Regions from separate parts of the Cupriavidus sp. FW306-01-F10A genome, predicted to be linked through region 4. Evidence: predicted binding sites of a transcription regulator. Region 4 holds the regulator's gene; each other region holds the start of a gene.
The links. The regulator sigma-54, encoded in region 4, starts transcription at its own class of promoters, with help from an activator protein. The targets are predictions, from matches to a motif close to TGGCANGNAANCTGCTTT.
Positions count from the first base shown of each region.

Region 1: AC3WLF_RS25505 (phenol hydroxylase subunit) is a predicted target of sigma-54. The motif match lies at 1,779-1,796, and genes of this name have one in related genera.
Region 2: AC3WLF_RS00975 (ammonium transporter) is a predicted target of sigma-54. The motif match lies at 1,918-1,935, and genes of this name have one in related genera.
Region 3: AC3WLF_RS02645 (GTP cyclohydrolase II) is a predicted target of sigma-54. The motif match lies at 1,464-1,481, and genes of this name have one in related genera.

Region 1 is NZ_JBYSYA010000023.1:39,041-42,246, forward strand. It holds gene poxR (phenol degradation transcriptional regulator PoxR) at 1-1,310, shown strand, start outside; gene AC3WLF_RS25505 (phenol hydroxylase subunit) at 1,832-2,056, shown strand; gene AC3WLF_RS25510 (aromatic/alkene monooxygenase hydroxylase subunit beta) at 2,107-3,102, shown strand; gene AC3WLF_RS25515 (MmoB/DmpM family protein) at 3,135-3,206, shown strand, end outside.
Region 2 is NZ_JBYSYA010000001.1:207,397-210,602, forward strand. It holds gene AC3WLF_RS00970 (mechanosensitive ion channel family protein) at 1-470, opposite strand, end outside; gene AC3WLF_RS00975 (ammonium transporter) at 684-1,886, opposite strand; gene AC3WLF_RS00980 (HU family DNA-binding protein) at 2,395-2,676, shown strand; gene AC3WLF_RS00985 (acyl-CoA thioesterase) at 2,887-3,206, shown strand, end outside.
Region 3 is NZ_JBYSYA010000001.1:586,064-589,269, forward strand. It holds gene AC3WLF_RS02640 (URC4/urg3 family protein) at 1-171, opposite strand, end outside; gene AC3WLF_RS02645 (GTP cyclohydrolase II) at 168-1,406, opposite strand; gene AC3WLF_RS02650 (acyltransferase family protein) at 1,683-2,783, opposite strand.
Region 4 is NZ_JBYSYA010000004.1:115,603-118,808, forward strand. It holds gene hpf (ribosome hibernation-promoting factor, HPF/YfiA family) at 334-684, opposite strand; gene AC3WLF_RS07835 (RNA polymerase factor sigma-54) at 733-2,214, opposite strand; gene lptB (LPS export ABC transporter ATP-binding protein) at 2,349-3,149, opposite strand.

The DNA of each region.
Region 1 (3,206 bases), on a different contig from region 4:
GCCAGCTGTTCGGCATCGTCGACGAGCCTGCCTGCTGGATGCAGATCGGCTACGCCACCGGCTACACCTCGGCGCTGATGGGGCGCACCATCCTGTATCGCGAGGTCGAGTGCATCGCCTGCGGGCACGCGCACTGCCGCATCATCGGCAAGCCGGTGGAAGCCTGGGAAGACGGCGCGCAGGCGCTGGCGCTGTACCAGCCCGATCCCGTGATCGAAACCATCATCGCCTTGCAGAGCGAGGTCGAGCACCTGCGCGCGCTGCAGGGCACCCCGGCCACGCCGGCCGACCTGGTTGGCACCTCGCCAGGCTTTCGCGCCGCCTGGAGCCTGCTGCAACGCGCCGCGGCCAGCAACGTGACGGTGCTGCTGCTGGGCGAGACCGGCGTGGGCAAGGAGCGGTTCGCGCAGGCGCTGCATAGCGTGAGCGGGCGCGCCGACAAGCCCTTCATTGCCGTGAACTGCGCGGCGATTCCCGATGAGCTGATCGAGTCCGAGCTGTTCGGCGTGGAAAAGGGCGCCTTCACCGGCGCCAGCCAGTCGCGCCCCGGGCGCTTCGAGCGAGCGCATGGCGGCACCCTGTTCCTGGACGAACTGGGCGAACTCTCGGCCTCGGCCCAGTCCAAGCTGCTGCGCGTGCTGCAGGAGGGCGAGGTCGAGCGCGTGGGCGGCACCGGCACGCGCAAGGTGGACGTGCGGCTGGTGGCCGCCACCAATGTCGACCTGGCCGAAGCCGTGAAGCAGGGCACTTTCCGCAAGGACCTGTACTACCGCCTCAATGTCTACCCGGTCACGATCCCGCCGCTGCGCGAGCGCCTGGACGATATCCGGCCGCTGGCCGAGCGCTTCGTGGCCCGCTACGGCGCGCGCCACGGCAAGCGCATCGTCGGCATCACCGACCGCGCGCTGGCCGAGCTGCGCCACTATGACTGGCCCGGCAACGTGCGCGAACTGGAGAACGTGATCGAGCGCGGCGTGATCCTGGCCAGCCAGGGCGGCCAGATCACCGCCGACCACCTGTTCCTGCCGGGCACCGTGGCACCGGTGGTGGATACCGCGCCGCGGCTGGGCGCGGGCGGCACCTTGCCAGACCTGCGCGAAGCCGCGGTCCATGCGCTGCTGGACCAGATGTCAGAGCAGCAGCTGGCGCTGGGCGACGTCGAGACCGTGCTGATGGAGGCGGCCATGCAGCGGGCCGACGGCAATATGAGCCAGGCGGCGCGGTTGCTGGGCATTACGCGGCCGCAGCTGGCGTATCGGTGGAAGATGCGCGGCACGCGTGGGGGCAACGGGCACGGCAACGGTAACTGAGGCCGCTTTCAAGCTTCAAATGCTGAGGGTGTGCTCCCTCTCCCGCAAGCGGGAGAGGGAGCACACCCGCGTAGATCAAGCGCGTCCACACGATCCCCTGCGCCACCCATCTCCTCCGCTTCTCCCGGCTCCTCGCATTTCCCCCCTTGATCATTTGATGCAGCCCCGCCCGGCCGCGCATCGGCCCGAAGTTGCCCGATGCTGCACCGCGCCAGCGATTTTTCCCTGCCAGATCAAGTCTTCTCACCCAGCTTGCCCAGGCACGCTGCTGCGCCGCAGGGCAATCCCATCCGCATTGGCTCGCTGCCCGCAAACGCCCGCCCGGCGCGGCTTTTGATCATTTGATCAAGGCTTGCGGACAGCTTCATCAATTCATCGACAGGTTTCGCGCGGACCTTTCCGGGTTAACGCGCACGCTCGTCATCGCCAATTCCCCGCAACCCTTGTCCCACAACGCTTCGCGCTCGCTGGCACGGTCTTCGCAGTAAGGCCTGCGTCCAGCCAACGCAAAGGAGCGCGCCATGAACACCCCGTCGGTTCCCCTGTTCGAAGCCACGCCGCGCTATGTGCGGGTCGAGGGCCGCACCCCCGAAGGGTTTGTGCAGTTCGCCTTCAGCGTGGCCGACCCGGAGCTCAACGTCGAACTGATCATGCCGGAGCCGATGTTCGAAGCCTTCTGCTGCGTCAACCGCGTGCGCTTCCTGCCCCCGCTGGAAGCCGCGCCGCAGCCGCAAGCCGACGACTGACGCCGCAGCCACCGCATCACAAAGAGAGAAGGGATACAGGAGACCAAGCGATGCAAGTCGATATCAAGACCCAGCAGATCCAGCCGCTGCGCCAGACCTACGGCCATGTCGCGCGCCGCTTCGGCGACAAGCCGGCGTCGCGCTACCAGGAGGCGACCTACGACGTGCAGTCGGAGGTGAACTTCCACTACCGCCCCACCTGGGACCCCGGCTTCGCGCTGTATGACAAGCGCCGCACGGCGATCGTGATGCAGGACTGGTACGCGCTGAAGGACCCGCGCCAGTTCTACTACGGCGCCTACGTGACCGCGCGCGGGCGCCAGCAGGATGCCACCGAAAAGAGCTTTGCCTTCGTCGAGAAGCGCGGGCTGCTGCAGGCGCTGCCGGCCGAATGGCAGGAACGCCTGGCCACCGGCCTGCTGCCGCTGCGCCATGTGGAGTGGGGCGCCAACATGAACAACTTCTACTGCGCCGACTATGGCTGGGGCACGGCCATCACGCAGGCCTGCACCTATTGCGCGATGGACCGCCTGGGTATCGCCCAATACCTGTCGCGCATCGGCATGCTGCTGGACGGCAATACCGGCGTGGCGCTGGAGCGTGCCAGGGTGGCCTGGTTGGAGAGCGCCGCGTGGCAGCCGCTGCGCCGCTTTGTCGAGCACACCTTTGTCACCGGGGACTGGTTCGAGACCTTCGTCGCCCAGAACCTGGTGCTCGACGGGCTGCTCTACCCGCTGGTCTACCAGCATGCCGACGCGGTGATCGCGCGCGCCTGCGGCACCGGGCTGGCGGTGCTGACCGAATTCATGAACGACTGGCGCGACGAGCACGCACGCTGGGTCGATGCCGTGATCCAGGCCGCAGCGGCCGAGTCCGACGCCAACCGCGTGCTGCTGTCCGGCTGGGCGCGCGCCGCCTGCGCCGAGGTGGCGCAGGCGCTGGTGCCGGTGGCCGATGCGCTCACCGGCGAGGACGGCGCGCAGATGGTGGCGCTGTGCCGCGAGCAGTTCGAAGTCCGCCTGGGCAAGCTCGGCCTGGCTGCCTGATCCGCCCACAACGAACCCCACGGAGACACGCCATGTCAGCCACCGCTGCCAACGTCTACATCGCCCTGCAGAACAACGACGACACCCGCCCCATCATCGACGCC
Region 2 (3,206 bases), on a different contig from region 4:
ACGGTCTGCACATTGTCCGGCGTGTCGAGCGAGGTTGCGAACAGGCCGATCTCGCGCACCGTGCCGGTCACGCCGCCGATCGTCACGAAGTCTCCCACCTTGAACGGGCGCAGCACCACCAGGAACGCACCGGCAGCGAAGTTCGCCATCAACCCCGACCAGGCCATGCCGATGGCCACGCCAGCGGCGGCGATCAGTGCGGCGAAGGTCGTAGTCTGGATGCCGAAGAAGCCGAGGATGCCGATCACCAGCACCACGTTCAGCGTCACGGTGACGATCGAGCCGACATAGCGCAGCAGCGTGGGATCGACCTTCTGCTTGCCGAGCGCGTTCTGCACCATGCGCACGACAAAGTGGATCAGCCAGCGGCCGATGACCCAGAAGGCAAGGGCCGCCAGGATCTTGACCCCGAATTCCGTCGCGTAGGTGACGACCAGGGCCTTGAGGTTATCGAAGGTAGTGGCATCCATCGGCGTATTCCTTTCATGTTGGTGTCCGGCCGGCCGCCGGCACAACATCCCCCGATTCAGCCGGCAGCGATGTGCTAGCCCTGCGCGCTGTTGCGGCGCAATACATGGGCACGGCAATTATTGAGACGCCGTACCGGAAGTGCAAGCAAATTATTGTTAAGACAAGCCGCTTCGCGCAGCTTGTCTATTTAAATCAGGACGGCCCGAAAGCCATTACCAGTTGGTTTCCCGTTCCGGCGTTGCCGAAATCCGGTGCAAGGTCAGGTCCGCACCGTTGAATTCGCCTTCGGCATCCAGCCGGATGCCCACCAACTTCTTCAGCGCGCCATATACCAGGGTGCCGCCGGCCAGCGCCACCACGATGCCAAGCACGGTGCCGATCGCCTGCGCGCCCAGCGACACGCCGCCCAGCCCGCCCAGCGCCCTGGCCCCGAAGATGCCCGCGGCAATGCCGCCCCAGGCGCCGCACAGCCCGTGCAGCGGCCACACGCCGAGCACGTCATCGATATGCCATTTGTTCTGCGCCAGCGTGAACATATAGACAAAGAGCGCGCCGGCTACCGCGCCGGTGATCAGCGCGCCGAGCGGGTGCATCAGGTCCGAGCCAGCGCACACCGCCACCAGCCCGGCCAGCGGCCCGTTGTAGGCAAAACCCGGGTCGTTGCGTCCGGCCGCCCAGGCCGCCAGCGTGCCGCCGGCCATTGCCATCAGCGAGTTGATCGCCACCAGGCCGCTGACCTTGTCGACCGTCTGCGCGCTCATGACGTTGAAGCCGAACCAGCCCACCGCCAGCACCCAGGCGCCCAGCGCCAGGAACGGGATGTTTGAGGGCGGATGGGCGCTGATGCGGCCGTCCTTCTGGTAGCGCCCGCGCCGCGCGCCCAGCAGCAGCACCGCGGGCAGCGCGATCCAGCCGCCCAGCGCATGCACCACCACCGAGCCGGCGAAGTCATGGAATGGCGCGCCGGCCACGCGCGTGATCCAGTCCTGCACGCCATAGCGCTGGTTCCAGGCGATGCCTTCGAAGAACGGATAGACAAAACCTACCAGTACGAAGGTGGCGACCAGTTGCGGGTTGAAGCGCGAACGCTCGGCAATACCGCCCGAGATAATCGCCGGAATGGCCGCGGCAAATGTCGCCAGGAAAAAGAACTTGACCAGTTCGTAACCGTTTTTCTGTGCCAGCGTTTCGGCCCCGGACATGAATTGCACGCCGTAGGCAATGGTGTAGCCGATAAAGAAATAGGCGATGGTCGAAACCGCAAAATCCACCAGGATCTTTACCAGTGCGTTGACCTGGTTCTTCTTGCGCACCGTGCCCAGTTCCAGGAAGGCGAAGCCGGCGTGCATGGCCAGCACCATGATGGCGCCTAGCAGGATAAACAGGGCGTCGGTGCCGGTCTTCCAGTTGTCCATAGTGACCTCATGCTCAAAATGGGAGCGTGGGTATGCAAAAAGCATTCCAGCAATGGCCGCATCCTGGTGCCACGTGCACCTTGTCGGGTAAAACCGCACCGGAATGCCGCGCACGGGCAGGGGCGGCGCTGTTGGCAGCGTTGCCGCTGGGATCGCCGTGATAGTGCGGATGCGCCGAAATGGCGCGCAACGGCGGCGCTGGCTGAACCGTTATGGTGCGACGCCCCATTTGTGGGAATTTGTCCTATGCTGCTGGTTTGCCCCAGGCGCGCGCCGGTCTGGCGTTGCCGCGCTGCGGGACGGCCCGGCAAAGCCGGCTTCTGGCAAGCGGGAAAAGCGTGGAAAATTGCCCGCTAACCGGCCTCAATCAAGGATTTGCGGGTTTTTTTGTCGCATTGGTGCCACTGGGGATTGCTCTACGCGCGACGGGCAGATTAGACTGCGCCGATCGATGGCTTTGCCGCGAGGCACGCACATCGGTGACGACGACCAACAAGGGAAATCAGCCATGAATAAAGGTGAACTGGTATCGGCCATCGCCGCGGAAGCAGAACTGAGCAATGCCGCCGCCGAGCGCGCGCTCAACGCAGCGCTGGACAGTATCAAGAAGGCAGTGGCAAAGGGCGATTCGGTGACGCTGGTGGGCTTTGGCAGCTTCAGCGCCGGCAAACGCGCCGCCCGCACCGGCCGCAATCCGCGCACCGGTGAAACCATCAAGATCCCGGCCGCCAAGACGGTCAAGTTCTCTGCCGGGCAAGGTTTCAAGGACGCGGTGAACAAGAAGAAGTAAGCAGTTTGCGTCCACAGCGTGAAAAGCGGCCTTGCAGGCCGCTTTTTTGTTGCCTGGCACGGCCCCGCCTGCCGATACCGGGCCGGCGCCGGCAACGGCGGGCACGATCCGGGTTAAACTGCCGGCGCCAGCGTTCCGGCGTGCCCTCAGGCAATGCCGCCATCGCAGGTTCGCCCCCGAAATCCCGCCCCCGCAATCCGTACCCGCATCATGAACGACCAGTCCCACCAGCTTTCCATGACCGTGCTGATGACGCCGGACATGGCCAACTTCTCCGGCAACGTCCACGGCGGCACCATCCTCAAGTACCTGGACATGGTTGCCTATGCCTGCGCCAGCCGCTACGCCGGCCGCTACGTGGTGACGCTGTCGGTCGACCAGGTGGTGTTCCGCCAGCCGATCCACGTGGGCGAGCTGGTGACCTTCCTGGCCTCGGTCAACTTTACCGGCCGCAGCTCGATGGAAATCGGCATCAAGGTGGTGACGGAAAATATCCGCAGCAAGCTGGTGCGCCATACCAACAGCTGCTA
Region 3 (3,206 bases), on a different contig from region 4:
CACGTGCTCGGTGACCGCCGCGCAATGCGTGCGCACCGCCTCGGCACACAGCAGCGCCGAAGCGGGATGCCCTTCCGGCACCGGGCTCAGCCAGCCGGCACCCGGCCGCATCTCGTTACCTGTGCCCTGGCGGTCCATGCCGGGCTTGCCATCCTCGGGAAACATCGTCATTCGTTCAACCCCCTGCCCTTTGCCAGGGCCAGTTCGTTCGCATCCGGCGGCGTGTAGTGCGTAAAGTAGCCCGCGGCCACCTTGGCATCGATCTCGACACGGGCGTCGGCGGGAATCAGGGTCTCGGGGATGGCCACCTGCTCGACCACCTCGATGCCCTGCGCCACCAGCGCGCCATGCTTCATGTTGCTCATCGACGCCCAGCGGTCGATGCGGCGGATGCCCAACCAGTGGAACACATCCGGCATCAGCTCCTGGAAACGCATGTCCTGCACGCCTGCCACGCATTCGGTGCGGGCAAAGTAAGTCTCGGCACGGTCGCCGCCCACCTGCCGCTTGCGTGCGTTGTAGACCAGGAACTTGGTCACCTCGCCCAGCGCGCGGCCCTCCTTGCGGTTGTAGACCACCAGCCCGACACCGCCCTGCTGCGCCATCTCGATGCACACCTCGATGCCATGTGCCAGATACGGCCGGCAGGTACAGATGTCTGACCCGAACACATCCGATCCGTTGCATTCATCGTGCACGCGGCAGGCCACGCGGGTTTCGGGCTTGCCCAGCTGGCTCACGTCGCCGAAGAAATACAGCGTCATGCCGCCGATGGGCGGCAGGAACACCTTCAGGTCCGGCCGCGTCACCAGTTCCGGGAACATGCCGCCGGTCTGCTCGAACAGGCTGCGGCGCAGCACGCTTTCCTTGATGCCGAAACGGGCCGCCAGCCCGGGCAGGTACCAGACCGGATCGACCGCAGCCTTGGTCACGCGCACATCGCCGTTGGCATGGAGGATGTCGCCGTCGGGCTTGAGCCGGCCGGCCGCGATGGCCGACATCAGCTCCGGCATGTTGATATGCGCGCGGGTGACGGCGATGGTCGGGCGGATATCCACGCCGGCCGCGATGCGGTCGGCAAACACAGTGGAAACCAGGTGGCCCCAGGGATCCAGCGAGACAATTTTCTCCGGGTCGCCCCACTGCGGATGCGGGCCGATGGCCTCCGCCGGCGCGGTATCGGTCAGGTCGGTGCGATGGTCGCGCTGCAATGCGCCCGCGGCAACCGCTAGGGCCCGGTAGATCGCGTAGGCACCTGCGTGAGTACCGATCACATTGCGCTGCGCCGGATTCGCCAGGCTGGCAATGACCGGCCCGCGCTCGGCCGCCGTGGGGGCGCCCCAGTGGATAGGCTCGGCCGGCTTGTCGCGGCGTGCGTGCGAGGTCAGGACGATATGGTCGGACATGGCACCCTCGGTTCCCGATGGAATCCTGACCAAATGGTCAGGTTTACGATTCCATACTAGGCAACCTTTGTGCCATCGCCCAATGCCGTTTACGCGAGTGTTGCTCCGATGTGTGTGGCGCCGAACGCAAGTTCGGGCGGGCGGCATGCACGCATGGCGTGCAGGCGGCGTGGCATAACGGGTGCACAAGCACCAACAAGAAGCGCGCACGGCCATGCTGGCACGGCGCCATCCGGGAGAAGCTGTACCGCCGCTGCACGGCCGTGCCTGCAAACGTTACACGCGTTGCCGGCTGGCGCGGTCGCGGCCGTTGCCCAGCAGCGCACGCAGCGCCGCCAACGGCCGGGCGCTTTCGATGTAGCGATAGAACAACGCGCCGGCCACATTGCTGAGCGCCCATGCTGCAACCATGCCGAGCGCGTTCAGCACCGGCCGGCCTGGCGCCAGGTTCGACACCAGCGCGTTGACCAGCAGGCAGACCGGAAAGTGAACCAGGAACACCGAATAGGAAATGCGCCCGAAGAAGCCGACCGCGCGCGCCCGCGGCCAGCGCTCCAGCCAGCCGCCGCGGCGCGCCACCGCCAGCAGCAGCGCAGTGGCCAGCGCCACCGCGATGCGCAGCCGGAAATCGAAGGCCAGCGCCGCCAACGCCACCGCGCCGAGGACCAGCAGCGGCAACACCGGGCGACCGGGGTTGGACGCCCAGTAGGCCAGCGCCCCCATGCCATAGGCGCCGAAGAAGTACAGCGCCCAGATATCCCACGCGGCATCGCGGTTGAACCAGAACAGCGACGCCACTGCCACCAGCGCCACGATGCCAATGCTGACCCCGGCACCCGCCGGCGCTTTCCCGCACGCCGCGGCGCGCGCGGCCCACAGCGCGCCCAGCAGCAGCGCAAACAGCTGCAGGTCGATGGCCACGTACCAGACCCCGGCCGAGAGCGCGTCGACATCGAGCACGTTATGCAGCAACGTCACGTGCGCCAGGAACTGCAGCAGGCCGGGCGGCGCGGGGATCGAATCATGCACCATCCATTGGCGCGCCAGGGCGGCACCGGCGATGCTGAGCAGCAGCGCCGCGGCAAAGGGCACCACCAGCTTCTGGTAGCGCCGCCACAGCACCAGCAGCGGATGCTGGCTGATCTCCAGCCGGCCATGCGGCGCCAGGCTGCGCGCGGCGAGGAAACCGCTGACCACCAGGAAGACCTGCACGGCGATGCGGGCGTAGTCGTACAGCCAGTCCACCAGCCCCGGGGCCAGCCGATACGCGGTATCGGACATCGGGCCATAGAAGGCCAGGTGATGGAGCACGATCAACTGGGAGCTGATTGCTTTCAGGGCGTCAATGCACGGCAGGCGCGACGGACGGGGGCTCATTGTTATAGGAATGTTGCGATTGCACGGAGGGGGCAATTCTACCTGCTTGCACCGACTTCAATATGGCGTGTACGCCACTACATGGAGATTCGTTACACACTGCCCCGGCTTGTTGCGAGTTTGCCGTCGCGGCCCAATACACCTGCAGGATAGATACGGGGGGACGTCAGGCTTGAACCACCCATTGAAGGGGCGTTTCGTTGTGTGCCAGTAGGCTAAGCTAGATCCAGGATTGCCACTTTGGGGCCGCTTATGCAGCACCGCACGCACTTCCCCCGCACCGGTCACGCCTTCCGTTGCGGCTTGGCTGAGTGCTCCCTCATCGCCCTTCTGGCCGCGGCCCTGGCGGGCTGCGAGGGAGTCCCCCGGGATACCGCGGCGACCCCGCCACCGCCGCGTCAGCCGATTGCGCCCAGCGACGAC
Region 4 (3,206 bases):
TGTGCAGCGCAACGGGGCAAGCCGGTGCAGAACGATACATGGTGATGCAATCGTGCCTCCGCGGCGGGGAGCCGGTGCACCGGTGCGGGGCACGGCCAGGATTCCCTCTCTTTGTATGGCGCAGCATACACCTTGGCGCTGCGCTTGCGAACACCCTTGCTCATTCGGGTGAAAAGCATTGGCTCCGGCGCCACAGCCGGGCCGCGCCGCCAGTGCGGGCGCGGCATGCCGGCGGCAACCGGGAACGCGAGGGCGCAAAAAAGCCGCGCTTCGTGGCGCGGCTTGCCTGTTCAATCCTGATTCAGCAGCCCGCTGCGGGGCTGCCGGGCACGGTCATTGCTGCATTTGCGCTGCGGCCATCTGGTACTTGACCGCTTCGCGGTCGTGGCCTTGCACGCGATCCTTGTAGCGGATCACCTGACGGTCCAGCTTGTCGACGAGTGCGTCGATCGCTGCATACAGGTCTTCGTGATGCGCTTCGACAAAGATGTCCTTGCCCTTGAGATGTAGATTGATTTCCGCGTACTGACGCCGGTCCTTTTCCTTATGGTTGTCGACAGAGAGCAGCACACTAACGCCAATGACTTGATCGAAATGCCTGACGATTCGCTCCAGCTTCGTTTCCACGTACTCACGCAGAGGGGGCGTGATGTCCAGGTGGTGTCCACTGATCTTGAAGTTCATAGCGCTTCTCCTTCTGAAAGAGCCTCACCAGGCAGGCGGTGGGCTCGGCTACAAAGACTTGCGGAGATTGACTGCGGGGATCTTCAGGGCTTCGCGATACTTGGCAACGGTGCGGCGTGCGACAACGAAGCCTTGTTCGCCCAGCAGTTCGGCAATGCGACTGTCGGAAAGGGGATTCCTCGGGTCTTCGGCTCCTATCAGTTGCTTGATCAAGGCGCGGATGGCCGTTGATGAAGCCGCGCCACCGGTTTCGGTGGACACGTGGCTGCCGAAGAAGTACTTCAGTTCGAAAGTACCCATCGGCGTTGCCATATATTTATTGGTCGTCACCCGGGAGATGGTTGACTCGTGTAAACCCAGTGTATCGGCAATCTCCCGCAAAACCAAGGGGCGCATGGCGATTTCGCCGTGGCTGAAAAAGTTCTTTTGACGCTCGACAATGGCCTGCGAGACACGCAGGATTGTGTCGAACCTCTGCTGGATGTTCTTGATCAGCCAGCGCGCCTCCTGCAGCTTCTGCTGCAGCCCGGCGGTGCCGGACTCACCCTTCGCGCCACGCAGGATTTGTGCATACATGTCATTGATGCGCAGCCTCGGCATCACATCCGGATTGAGCTGCGCGATCCAGCCGCCGCCACCCTTGCGCACGAACACGTCCGGCACCACGAAGTCCGCCTCCGGGCGGCTGTATGCATGGCCGGGGTAGGGCGCCAGCGAGCGGATCAGTTCGTGTGCGGACTTCAGCGCCGCTTCATCGACCTGCAGCGCCTTCTTCAGCCGCGTGTAGTCGCGTACTGCGAGCAACTCCAGGTGGTTGGTCACGATGTTCAGGGCCAGTTCGCGCTGCGGGTGCGTCAGGCGCCGCAACTGCAGGGCCAGGCACTCGGCGGCGTTGCGCGCGCCCACGCCGGGCGGGTCGAAGCTCTGCAGCAGCGTGAGGATGGCGTGGACTTCCTCGATCTCGAACTCGAGTTCTTCCGGCAACTCCGTGCAGATCTCCTCAAGCGATGCGCTCAGGTAGCCATCATCGTCGAGTGATTCGATCAGGAAGATGGCCAGGCCCTTGTCGCGCGCGGAGATCTTCAGCGGCGTGAGCTGTTCCATCAGGTACTCGCGCAGCGTGGGCTCGGCTTCGCGCAGCTGCATCGGCGTTTTTTCATCCTCGTCGCCCTGGGGGCGGCGGGCAAAGTCGTCCAGGCTCCAGTCGCCGCTGCCATAGTCGTCGCCGTTGCCGCTGTCGCCATAGCTGTCGTCGTCAGCCGCGCCATCGGCGCGGGCCTCGCCATTGCCCTGCGGCTCTGCCGGCGCGGGCGCCGGTGCGCTCTGCAGGTTGACCGAGCCGTCGGCCGCAACGCGCAGCGGGCTTTCGATCCAGTCGTTCTCACGTTCGAGCAGAGGGTTTTCCGTCAGCGCCTGTTCGACCTCTTGCTGCAGTTCCAGCGTGGAAAGCTGCAGCAGCCGGATCGACTGCTGCAGTTGCGGGGTCAGGGCCAGATGCTGGGAAAGGCGGAGCTGTAGCGACGGTTTCATGCGACCTATTCTATGCGCATCTTTCCGTTGTTGGAACGGAAATTGCTATCGCTTATGCGGTCTGATCGCTGCTGGCTGTGGCAGGCCCACGTGCGCCCGCGAATAGGCCTGCCGCTCCATGGCAGGCCGCTGCATCACATGCGGAAGTTCTCGCCCAGGTAGACGCGCCGCACTGCGTCATTGGCGATGATTTCCTCGGGCTGGCCCGCGGCCAGCACCGTGCCTTCGCTGATGATGTAGGCGTGGTCGCAGATGCCGAGCGTCTCGCGCACGTTGTGGTCGGTGATCAGCACGCCGATATTGCGCGCCTTGAGGAAGCTGACGATGCGCTGGATCTCGCCCACGGCGATCGGGTCCACGCCGGCGAAGGGTTCGTCCAGCAGGATGAAGCGCGGCGACGACGCCAGCGCGCGCGCGATTTCCACGCGGCGGCGCTCGCCGCCCGACAGCGACAGCGCCGGGTTGTTGCGCAGGTGCGCGATCTGCAGGTCGTCGAGCAGCGAATCGAGGCGGCGCTCGATCTCGGCCTTGGCCAGCGGCTTGCCCTTGTCCAGCTGCAGCTCCAGCACCGCGCGGATGTTCTCTTCGACGTTGAGCTTGCGGAATACCGAGGCTTCCTGCGGCAGGTACGACAGCCCCATGCGCGCGCGCTCGTGGATCGGCAGGCCGCTAATGTGGTCGCCGTCGAGCACGATATCGCCTTCGTCCAGCGCCACCAGGCCCACGATCATGTAGAACGACGTGGTCTTGCCCGCGCCGTTGGGCCCGAGCAGGCCGACCACCTCGCCGCTCTTCACGTCGAGCGAGACGTCCTTGACCACCGTGCGCGAGCCATAGCGCTTCTTCAGGTGGCGCACGACCAGGGTGCTGCCGCCGGCAAGGACGGTGGAGGCTTCGACGGAAGGCTTGTCGGCGATGGTTGCGGTATCGGTCATTGGCACAGTCTGGCGTTCAGGCGTTTCCGGCGCCGGCCGCATGCGATGCACGCAGCC